Regions from separate parts of the Brevundimonas nasdae genome, predicted to be linked through region 2. Evidence: riboswitches for the same ligand, from Rfam matches in the RefSeq annotation. Region 2 holds a riboswitch; the other holds the start of a gene.
The links. Region 2 has a riboswitch for cobalamin ahead of KWG56_RS02785 (acyl-CoA thioesterase). Riboswitches for the same ligand answer to the same signal wherever they lie in the genome.
Positions count from the first base shown of each region.

Region 1 (5,508 bases), 1.1 Mb from region 2:
GATGGCGTCGGTTGTCACCGAGGCAGGGCTGCGATGGGGGCAGACGGAGCGTTTCGGGCGCGACTATGCCGACACCTTGTCCGAGTGGGCCCGCCGATTTGAGGGCGCTTGGAACGACATCTGTCAAAAAGACTCACGCTTCGACGACCGCTTCCGCCGTCTCTGGCGCTTCTATCTGGCCTATTGCGAAGCCGGTTTCCGGTCAGGCCGCACAGATGTGATTCAACTTTCGTTGGATCGGGCGTCCTGATCGCTGCGTCACGTGGCAGATGAATGATGGATCGGCGCCAGGGTGTGGAAGTCGCTGGAGTGGAAGACAAGCGGCATTACGTTGTCGGCGGCGGTTGCGCGGTGGAGGCGGAAGAGGACGATGTCGTGGTCGCCGGCGGGGATTTCCTGCTCGACTGAGCATTCCAGCCAGGCCGTCGCGTTCGCGAGAAAGAGGGCGCCGTCGGGGGTGGTTTCGTAGTCCAGTCCCAGGAAACGGTCGCCGGTCTTCTGGGCCAGTTGGCGTGCAACGCCAGAATGGCCATGGCTCAGGAATGAGATGCCAAGGCGTTTTTGGGCTCGCAACTGCCGCCATGTGCCGGAGCCGCGCTTGATGCAGACGGACACCAACTGAGGCTTGAGCGAGACGGCGACGAAGGCGCTGGCGGTCATGCCGACAGGTTGACCGTCCACCATGGCGCACAGGGTGGTCACGCCGGTGGGGAAGCGACCGAAGAGGCGGCGCAGCTCAGCATCATCGCTGATGTTGCTCAACATATTCATGTGTTTGAACCCTGGGGCGCCGCATTCAGAGCGGCGTCGGCGAGCGCTCGGGCTTTTGTCATCAAGCCCGAGCGCCCGCTTCGATCATCTGTCAGGCGGACAGTTCTTTACGGATGATTTCGGCGCCTGCGCCCAAGGCCTTCAGTTTGCCGGTCGCGACGCGACGCGACAGGGGAGCCATGCCGCAGTTTGTGGCAGGATAGAGCTTGTCGGCGTCCACGAACTGAAGGGCCTTGCGCAGGGTGTCGGCGACTTCTTCCGGCGTTTCCACGGTGTTGGTGGCCACGTCGATGGCCCCGACCATGACCTTCTTGCCGCGAATAAGCTCGATCAGGTCCATCGGCACACGCGAATTCTGGGCTTCGAGCGAGATGATGTCGATGCTGGACTGCTGCAGCTTGGGGAAGGCTTCCTCATACTGTCGCCACTCCGAGCCGAGGGTCTTCTTCCAGTCCGTATTGGCCTTGATGCCGTAGCCGTAGCAGATGTGGACTGCGGTCTCGCACTTGAGCCCTTCGGCGGCCTTTTCCAGGGCCGCGACACCCCAGTCGTTCACCTCATCGAAGAAGACGTTGAAGGCGGGTTCGTCGAACTGGATGATGTCGACGCCAGCGGCTTCAAGCTCGCGCGCTTCCTGATTGAGGATTTTGGCGAACTCCCAGGCCAGCTTTTCGCGGCTCTTGTAATGGTCGTCATAGAGGGTGTCGATCATAGTCATCGGTCCGGGCAGGGCCCATTTGATCGGCTGTTTGGTCTGTTGGCGCAGGAATTTGGCGTCGTCGACGAAGACCGACTTCGGACGGCTGACAGCGCCGACGACGGTCGGGACGCTGGCGTCATAGCGGTCGCGGATCTTGACGGTCTTGCGGGTTTCGAAATCGACGCCGTCGAGGTGTTCGATGAAGGTCGTGACGAAGTGCTGGCGCGTCTGTTCGCCGTCGCTGACGATGTCGATGCCGGCGTTCAGTTGATCGCTCAGGGACAGACGCAGGGCGTCCTGTTTGCCTTCGATCAGTTCGTCGCCTTGCAGTTTCCAGGGCGACCACAGCGTCTCGGGCTGGGCCAGCCAGGCGGGCTTGGGCAGGCTGCCGGCGGTCGAGGTGGGGAGAAGAGTTTTCATGGTGGCGACTTTGTTGTTCTGGGTCTGATCAGGCGGCGAAGTTGGCGGACCACTGGTCGAGAACGGCCTGATGCGGCTTGATGAACCGTTCCTCGACGAACTTGCCCTGTTCGACGGCCAGGCGGTTGCGTTCTTCGCGGTCGTAGACGATCCGGGTCAGCGAATAGTCCTGGTATTTCAGGCTGGGCTGATACTGTTCCGAGGCGGGCGAGTTGGCGTTGTAGATCTCGGGGCGATAGATCTTCTGGAAGGTCTCCATCGTGCTGATGGTGCTGACCAGTTCGAGATCGGTGTAGTCGGCCGTCAGGTCGCCGATATGGTAGAAGGCCAGGGGGGCCACGCCGTTTCGCGGCATGAAGTAGCGGACCTTCATCCCCATCTTCGCGAAATACTGATCGGTCGGCGAGAACTCGTCATTCTCATATTCGAGGCCCAGGGCAGGGTGTTCGGCGCCGGTCCGGTGGTAGGTCTTGTTGCTGGACACGCTCAGGCAGATGACGGGCGGCTTGCTGAAATTATCACGATAGGCGCGTGAGTTCAGGAAATGCTTGAACAGCTTGCCGTGCAGATCGCCGAATCCTGCTGGCGGACCAGCATTGGGGTGGGTCTTCAAATGCTCCGGCAGAACCACGCTGAAGTCATAGTCGCGGACGTAGGAGGAGAAGTTGTTCCCCACGACCCCTTCGATGCGCTCACCGGTGTTCTTGTCGATGATCGTCGTCTGAAGGATTTCGATCAGGGGGAAGGCCTCGCCGCTGTCACCGGCGACGACGCTCATCTCGACGGTGATGATCTGCAGTTCGACCGTGTAGCGATCGCCCTTTGGATTGTCCCAATGGGCCAATGAGTTGAAGCGGTTGTCGATCATCCGCAGGGTGTTGCGCAGGTTCTCCTGACGGCTCTCACCGCGCGCCAGATTGGCGAAGTTGGTCGTGATCCGCGTGTTCTCGGCAGGGCGGTAATCCTCGTCGAGCGCCGTGCGCTTGATGATGAAGGTGAATTCGCTGCTCGCCATGGTCTCTGCCGTTGATGCTGTGGCGAGACAGCGGACAGGGACGCGCGAACGCACACGCGGAATCGTTCCAGCGCAGCATTCATGCGACCTGGCCGGACACCCCGCCGGAGGACGTTATCTGTCGGGGCAGGTCTCCTGGCTCGCGGGTCACGGCTTCGGGTCCGGCCTTCCCGAGAGCGAATGCTCTCAGTGACACAAGATGGACCCTTAGCTCGCCGCTTACAGTTGCGGGGGCAGCACCGGCATCGCACCGGCTTCCCTCTTAGCTTCGCGCCGCCCGAGAGCGACGTGAAGAACCTCGACCATTGGAAATTGCCACAATCGCCGCTCATGTCAATCAAGATATAAAGATATCTTTATGTGATTATGCGATGTCGGTTCCCGTGCCGCGAACGGAAACGCGCCTGACGCATTCCATTGGCCAAGGGAGAAGCAACATGGCCGCACGTCCGACCTGGCAAGGGCATCTGAAACTGTCGTTGGTCACCTGTCCGGTGGCCCTCTTTACGGCGACGACCAGCACCAATGACGTGCGGTTTCACCTGATCAATCCGGACACCAACAACCGCATCCGCATGGTGCCGACGGACCCAGACACCGGGCCGGTGGAGCGCAGCGATCTGGTGCGCGGCTATGAGGTGTCCAAGGACGAATATGTTCTGTTCGACGACGCCGACTTCGATCAGGTCAAGCTGGAGAGCACCAAGACAATCTCCATCGACAGGTTCGTGGATGAAGCCGACATCGACCGCCTGTACTGGGCCGATCCCTTTTTTGTCGTGCCGGAAAAGGGGGCGGGCGTCGAAGCTTTCGCCGTCATCCGCGACGCCATGAAGAAACAGGGCAAGGTGGCGTTGGGGCAACTGGTGCTGCGTGGCAAGGAACGGCAGTTGGCGCTGGAAGTGCGCGACAAGGGTTTGATCGCCTACACCCTGCGCGCCCATGACGAGGTGCGCGACGCCGCCGACTATTTCGACGATATCCCGACGGTGAAGGCGGACGCCGACATGGTGGAGATCGCAGCGCGGATCATCGGCCAGAAGGAGGGCGACTTTGACGCCTCCCAGTTCAAGGATCGCTATGACGAGGCGCTGCGCGAGATGATCAAGGCCAAGGCCAAGGGCGGCAAGGGCCTGGTCGACATCGCAGAACCGGACGACACCAATGTCATCGACCTGATGGCGGCGCTGAAGAACAGCCTCAAGGGCGGCGGAGGCGACAAGAAGCCCGCTGCCAAGAAGGTGCCGGCGAAGAAGCCTGCGGCCAAGAAGAAGTCGGCCGCCTGATCCTTTACGGGCAAGGAGGAGAGAGGTTCAGAGGCCCATCTTCTTCAGCGCAGGTCTCAGGTTCGCCGCTGACGCGCGGAAGTCCGCCCATGGGTCCGACTTCTTCAGCAGGGCAGGGTAGGTCCACAGGTTGAAGGCCGCCGGGTCGAGGCCCGGCTTCACCTGGTCCCACGACAGAGGAAAGGCGATCCCGGCGCCGGGCCGCGCGCGCGGCGACCAGGGCGCGACCGCCGTCGCCATACGGCCGTTGCGCAGATAGTCGATGAAGATCTTGCCGCCCCGCGCCTTCTTGGCCAGGGTGGTGGTGAAACGGTCGGGCGCATCGACGCGGATCGCCTCTGAAACCGCCTTGGCGAAGGCCTTGTTCTGGTCCCAGGTCACCCGGGATCGGGCGTCGGTCTTGATGGGCGCGACCACATGCAGGCCCTTGCCGCCGGTTGTCTTGACGAAGGGCGTCAGGCCCAGGCCCTCCAGTCTCGCCTTCACCACCTTGGCCGCCGCGATGACGTCCGCGAAATCCAGGCCTTCGTCGGGATCGAGGTCGAAAGTGATCTGCTCCGGCGTCTCCGGGTCGCCAGGCTTGCAGCCCCAGGGATGCAGCTCCAGTCCGCCCGACTGGCCGATGGCGACCAGACCGCCGACATCGACGGCGGCGACATAGGGGGTCCGCGCCTTGACGTCGATCAGCTTCAGGCGCGGGTTCGATCCGCTCATGGCGTGCCGCTGGAAGAACATCTCGCCGCCTATGCCTTCGGGGGCGCGGATGATGGATGTAGGGCGATCCGCTACATGAGGCAGGATGCGCTCCGCCGCCGCCTCGTAATACCGCGCCAGGTCGGCCTTGGTGATCGCGGGCCGGTCGCCGACAGCGGGCCACAGCACCTTGTCAGGGCTGGACAAAGTGACGCCAGCGACCGTGACCTTGCCGGGTTTCGAGGTCGGGCGAACTGTCGTGGTCGTCTTCTTCTGCGGCTTCATGTCGGCGGGCGGCTGCGGGACCTGGGTGACCTCGGCGGCGGGCTTGTCCTCACGCAGCCCCTTGAACGCCGCCTGACGCAGCGACCCAGCCTCGGTGTATCCGCCGTGTTCGATCTCGGCGACCAGCACGGGTTTCAACCAATGGATGTCCTTGGCCGCCTTGGGTGCGCCCGGCCCGGAAAATGGGCTCTTGTCCGCCGCCTCGGCCTTCAGGGCCGGGACCAGGGTGCGGGTGACGGCCTCGCCATAGCCCGTTCCGACCCGACCCAGATAGCGCAAGCCCCCGTCCTTCCGCACCCCGACCAGCAGAGAGCGGAAGCGCGTGCCGCCCTCTGACG
Region 1 covers NZ_CP080034.1:1,648,148-1,653,655, reverse strand. The annotation lists gene KWG56_RS08045 (SAM-dependent methyltransferase) at 1-250, shown strand, start outside; gene KWG56_RS08040 (flavin reductase family protein) at 259-771, opposite strand; gene KWG56_RS08035 (methionine synthase) at 863-1,891, opposite strand; gene KWG56_RS08030 (DUF1852 domain-containing protein) at 1,920-2,906, opposite strand; cobalamin riboswitch at 3,015-3,222, opposite strand; gene ku (non-homologous end joining protein Ku) at 3,344-4,192, shown strand; gene ligD (DNA ligase D) at 4,220-5,508, opposite strand, start outside.
Region 1: it holds a riboswitch for cobalamin, as region 2 does, so the genes downstream of both, KWG56_RS08030 (DUF1852 domain-containing protein) here and KWG56_RS02785 (acyl-CoA thioesterase) in region 2, are expected to answer to the same signal.

Region 2 (5,508 bases):
GGTCGCTTCCACCGGGGCTTCTTCAGCCGGGGTCGATGCGGGTTGAGCAGCAGCCTTCGACGACTTGACGGCGCCCGGGAACGGGGCGTCAGCCGGACGGGCCTTCTTGATGGCGTCACGAACCTTGACGTAGCTCCCGTCATGACCGGGGACAGCGCCCTTGATCAGGATCAGGCCACGCTCGGCGTCCACGCGGACGACGGTCAGGTTCTGGGTGGTGACGGTCTCGGCGCCGTAGTGGCCGGCCATCTTCTTGCCGCGGAAGGTGCGGCCCGGATCTTGACGTTGACCGGTCGAACCATGCGAGCGGTGCGAAATCGACACACCGTGCGTGGCGCGAAGGCCGCCGAAGTTCCAGCGCTTCATCGCGCCGGCGAACCCCTTACCGATGGTTTCACCTTGGATGTCCACCTTCTGGCCGACCAAGAAGTGTTCAGCCGAAATCTCGGCGCCCACGTCCAGCAGACCGTCCGCATCAACGCGGAACTCGGTGACATAGGCCTTGGGTTCGACCTGGGCCTTCGCGAAGGTTTCGCGTTGAGCCTTAGCCGTGTTCTTGGCCTTCTTGGTGCCAGCGCCCAGCTGGAGAGCGACGTAGCCGTCACGCTCCTGGGTACGTTGGCCGACGACTTGGCAGCCGTCGAGCTGCAGCACAGTGACCGGTACGTGCGCGCCGTCTTCGGCGAACACGCGGGTCATGCCCAGCTTCTTGGCGATCACGCCCGTGCGCATCGGATCCCGCCTCTTTCTACTTTAAATCTTGATCTCGACGTCCACACCGGCGGACAGGTCGAGCTTCATGAGCGCGTCCACGGTCTGCGGGGTGGGGTCGACGATGTCGAGCACGCGTTTGTGCGTGCGGATTTCAAACTGCTCACGCGACTTCTTATCGACGTGCGGCGAGCGGTTCACGGTGAACTTTTCGATCAGGGTCGGCAACGGAATCGGACCGCGAACGGTCGCGCCGGTGCGCTTGGCTGTATTGACGATTTCGCGCGTCGAGAAATCGAGGACGCGGTGATCAAAGGCCTTGAGCCTGATGCGGATGCTTTGATCCATATCGGTGCTAACTTCCAATGCGGTCGGAGGACCGCGTCCCTGTGAACTATTTCAAAGACCGAAGGCCTTCGGGCAAAAAGCCCTCAGGAAACGCAAATCCGCAAAAACGAGCGGCCCACGCAGTTGCCCGCGAAGGCCGTGAAATCCCAAGAAGCTGCAAAGAACAGTGACTTAGGTCGTTCTTGCGAACCGCGTCTGCACCGAAGTGCACAGCCGGTCCAACAAGAGTGGTGGCTTATGCCTGCCGATTCCGATTTCGTCAAGCGGCGAAACCGTGTCCTGGCGGGCTGTTTTCGGGTTTTGCAATCGGGCTGGATCGGCCCGCCTTATCGACCGCGACCATGACGAATTCCGCCACGGCGGAGCGGCGGCGTTCGCCCGTCAGCAGGGCCTCAGACCACAGCTCGACCTCTATGGTTATTGAGGACCGGCCAACCTTGGTGGCGCGTGACGCCAGTTCGATCATGTCGCCCTCTCTTATAGACTCGGAGAAGTCGATGCGGTTGGACGCCGCCATGACCATCACCGCCCGCGCCTCCTTGGTGGCGCAGACAAAGGCGGCCTTGCCCATCAGCTTCAGGGCGTCGCCGCCGTACAGGGTGCCATAGTGATTGGTCCAGGCGGGGAAGACCATCTCCACCGCCCGCAGCCAGCCGTCGCCGACATTCTGACCATTGGCGGGCAGCGGCGGCAGATCGCCCTGCCCCTCCTGGCGCGGAGCCACCATATTAAAGACGCCCCGCGTGCACAGCCGCCGTTCGCCGCTGACCGGCGCCTCGGCCCACAGATCGACCTCCACGCCCATTGATGTGCGCCCGACGCGCACGACGCGGCCCGTAGCCTCGACCATCTCGCCGATTCGGGCTGGCGCAGCGAAGTCGATCCGCTCGCAACTGGCCGTCACCGTCGGCCGTCGCGCATGACGCGCCGCCGCCAGGAAGGCCACCTTGTCCAGATGCGCCAGGCCGACGCCGCCGAACAGAGTGCCGTGGTGATTGGCGTCGCCGGGAAACACCATGTCGATCAGGGTGACGCTCATGACCGGTCCCCCTCGTCTCGCCGGGATCTGACCACTTGCGTCATGTTCATCAGGCCGCACAGGTCGGCCGCTGCGGACAGCAGCGAAGCGGCCTTGAACCTTACGGCCCACTGGGCGCCGCGCGTGTTCGTCCGCTCAGACCTCGGGCCGATGCTGGGAAGGCGTGGGGTCGCCACCTTTAGGACTGGGCGGGGCATGGCTGAAAACCTGTGTTGTGGCCAGGTCTCGAGCAGGAACGCGCGAACGCCCGCGCGGACATGCGGGTCCGGCGGCGCACTTGCGGCCTGACCGGGCACCCCGCCGGAGGACGTTATCTGTCGGGGCAGGTCTCCTGGCTCACGGGTCGACATCTCGGACCCGGCCTTCCCGGCGCCGGAACGCCAGTGACACGATATGGACCCTCGACTCGCCGCTTACAGTTGCGGGGGCAGCGCCGGTTTCACACCGGCTTCCCTCTTAGCTCCACGCAATCCGAAGACCCCGTGCAGACCACGACGCCTTCAGATGACCTGAGATCAGCTGCGCCGTCAATCACACGGACACCCCCTTAATCTGATGACGGAATTGCCGCCCGTTAACCCCTTGCCCCAAGTCCTCCGCGAGTGTGACACATTGCAGACACAACCCGTGGCCGAACCGTCACAGTACTGTTGCAAGTGCTTAATCTAACGGCGGTTTCATGCCGGAATCGTCCGGGTCCTGATAGCAGCCCCCTCCCCGGCTCCCCTCCGGGGCACAGACTGCTAAGGAAAAAGAACAATGAAGACGATCCTCCTCGCGACGGCCGCCGCCGCCACCATGATCGCCGCTCCGGCTTTCGCTCAAGACGCCATCGGTTCGGTCGCTGTCTCCTACACCAACCCGTCGGTCGACGCAGACGGCTTCAACAAGGTCGCTGCTGACGTATGGTCGGTCGACGGCACCGTCGCCCTGCCCGTCAAGGACTGGACCGTGACCCTGAACGGCGCTGTCGACTACACCAAGGCTCTGGGCGCCGACGACACCTCGGCCATGCTGGCTGCTCACGGCACCAAGCTGTGGACCTCGGACGTCCGCGCCGGCGCCTTCGTCGCCGCCAACACCATCGGCACGGGCGACACCGTCTGGACCGTCGGCGCTGAAGCCCAGAAGTACCTGGCCAACGCAACCCTGACCGGCGCTGTCGCCTGGAGCGACACCAGCATCGGCGACGTCTGGACCGTCGGCGGCGACGCTGCCTACTACGTCCTGCCGAACCTGCGCCTGAACGCTGGCGTCAGCTACAACAACGTCGACGTCACGGGCGGTAGCGTTGACGCCTGGACCTACGGCGTCGGCGCCGAGTACGAAATCAAGGACACGCCGTTCTCGGTCGGCGCCGCCTACACGCGCGCTGACATCAAGTCGGTCGACGTCGACACCTGGTCGTTCAACGTCCGTTACGCCTTCGGCGGCGGTCTGCAAGCTCGCGACCGCGCTGGCGCCAACCTGGGCGTCCCCGCGATCACGCGCGTCCTGACGGGCTTCAAGGCTCCGGCCAAGAACGTCTCGATGTAAGACCTTCGGGTTTTCGAATGCAGAAGGCCCCGGCGGAGCGATCCGCCGGGGCTTTTTCATGCCCGTCGTCCGCTGGGCTGCGGGCGCGAAAAAGGCCCCCGGGGTTCCACGACCGGGAGCCTTCCTCTCGCGGCGGAGAGTTCGGGTCTTAGCGCCCGATGTTCAGATTCCCGGAGCCGACGACCGAGCGTTTCACCTGGCCCGTCGCGGCGCCGACATTCACATTGCCCGAGCCTGCGATGGAGACGTCCAGATCGCCGGTCGTTCCACCGAACCGCACGTTGCCCGAACCGCCGATGGCGACCGAGAAGCGCGGCATCTGGCCCTCGCGGATGGCGATGCCGCCTGAACCGCCGACCGCCGCTTCGCCGCGCCCGTCAACGCGCGCCACGGTGATGTTGCCCGATCCGCCGACTGAGGATTTCAGCCTGTTGGTGGCGCCGGCGTAGATCGAGCCCGATCCGCCGACCGAGGCCTCCAGTTCCTGCGACGTGCCCGTGCGGATCGTGCCGGAGCCGCCCAGGCCCACTTCCAGCTTTCCGTCGACATTGGCCACCGTCCAGTCGCCGCAGCCGCCTGCGCCCAGATCGACCGAGCGCGCGCCACGGCCGATGGCGCCATAGACGGCCCCGCTGGCGCTCAGATCGACGTCTCGGGGGCTGCGCACGACGATCAGCGGCGCGTCTTCCAGTCGGATGCGTCCCACGCCCCCGCCGACGTTGACCGTGGCGCCTTCGCCCGGCTGCCGTGCATTGGCCGGGCCGCTGTTGCAGGAGCGGATCGCATCGCTGCTGCCGAACACGCCGCCGCGGCGCAGGCCGCCGTCGATGCGGACGTTGCGCCCTTCGCGACGCACCTGGACGGCGGGAAGGTTGGAGGCGCCCTGGGTGATCTCCACGCCGATGTCGTTACGATCCTCGACGATCACCACGACGCGGGCCACCGCATTGCGAATCTCGACATCGGCGGCGGACGCAGGCGCGGCGGCGGCGCTGACGGCCAGAGCGGCGGTCGCGGCGGCGATGAACAGTGCTGACTTCATGAACTTTCCCTTCCCGGATCTGATGAGAAGGTGCGCGAGCAGGCGCCGAAAGTCATTTTAACTCGGCGTCATGAATCCAATTTAACATTGGCGGACGCCGGGCGTCGCGGGTTCAGGAGCGCAAGGCCCCTGCGCCGTCCTCGACGCCGACTTCCGGCTCGAAGTCCCGCTCGAAATGGGCGATCCGGCTCTTCATCGCCCCCACCTTCTTCAGCGCCAGCGACGCGGCCCAGCGCGCGGCCAGTTCAGGCGTCGACATGCCGTCCGTGAACCTGGGCGAACCGCCCCGGCTGCGGATCACCGCATTGGTGAACAGCGCCCCCTTGCGGAAGCGCGACGGCCAGGTCTGGAAGTCCATCGACAGGCTGACGCAGAACCGGTCCAGATTCTCCACCCGGTGCGGCGCATACAGCGGCCACGTCAGGGCGCCGCCCGGCTCCAGATCCATGACCTGGGCGTCGTTCTCGAACGCCAGCCTATAGGGCAGTTCCTCGGTCGTCTGGCGCGTGACGACCTGCTCCATGTTCTTCTCGGACAGGTGCTGCTCGTCGCCCGGATAGATGAACAGGCGCTTCCTGCCCCGCAGGTGGAACAGCACCACCCCCGCCGCGTCGAAATGATAGGGCACCCGGGCCTTGGGCGACGACAGGATCAACTGCCCTGCGTTCTTGACCGCCCGCATCCCCGGATAGGTCGCCTGGATAGCGCGAAAGTCCGCCATGGCCGCCGCCCACAGTTCAGGCCAGCCGGTCTCGACCTCGCGCAGGTTGACCCACAGCCGTCCCTGCTTGATCGCCTCCAGCAGTTCCGCGCCCGACAGCCGCCCGCGCGC
Region 2 covers NZ_CP080034.1:576,851-582,358, reverse strand. The annotation lists gene rplC (50S ribosomal protein L3) at 1-732, opposite strand, end outside; gene rpsJ (30S ribosomal protein S10) at 754-1,059, opposite strand; gene KWG56_RS02785 (acyl-CoA thioesterase) at 1,319-2,098, opposite strand; cobalamin riboswitch at 2,403-2,607, opposite strand; gene KWG56_RS02780 (outer membrane beta-barrel protein) at 2,858-3,634, shown strand; gene KWG56_RS02775 (head GIN domain-containing protein) at 3,783-4,676, opposite strand; gene KWG56_RS02770 (cupin-like domain-containing protein) at 4,789-5,508, opposite strand, start outside.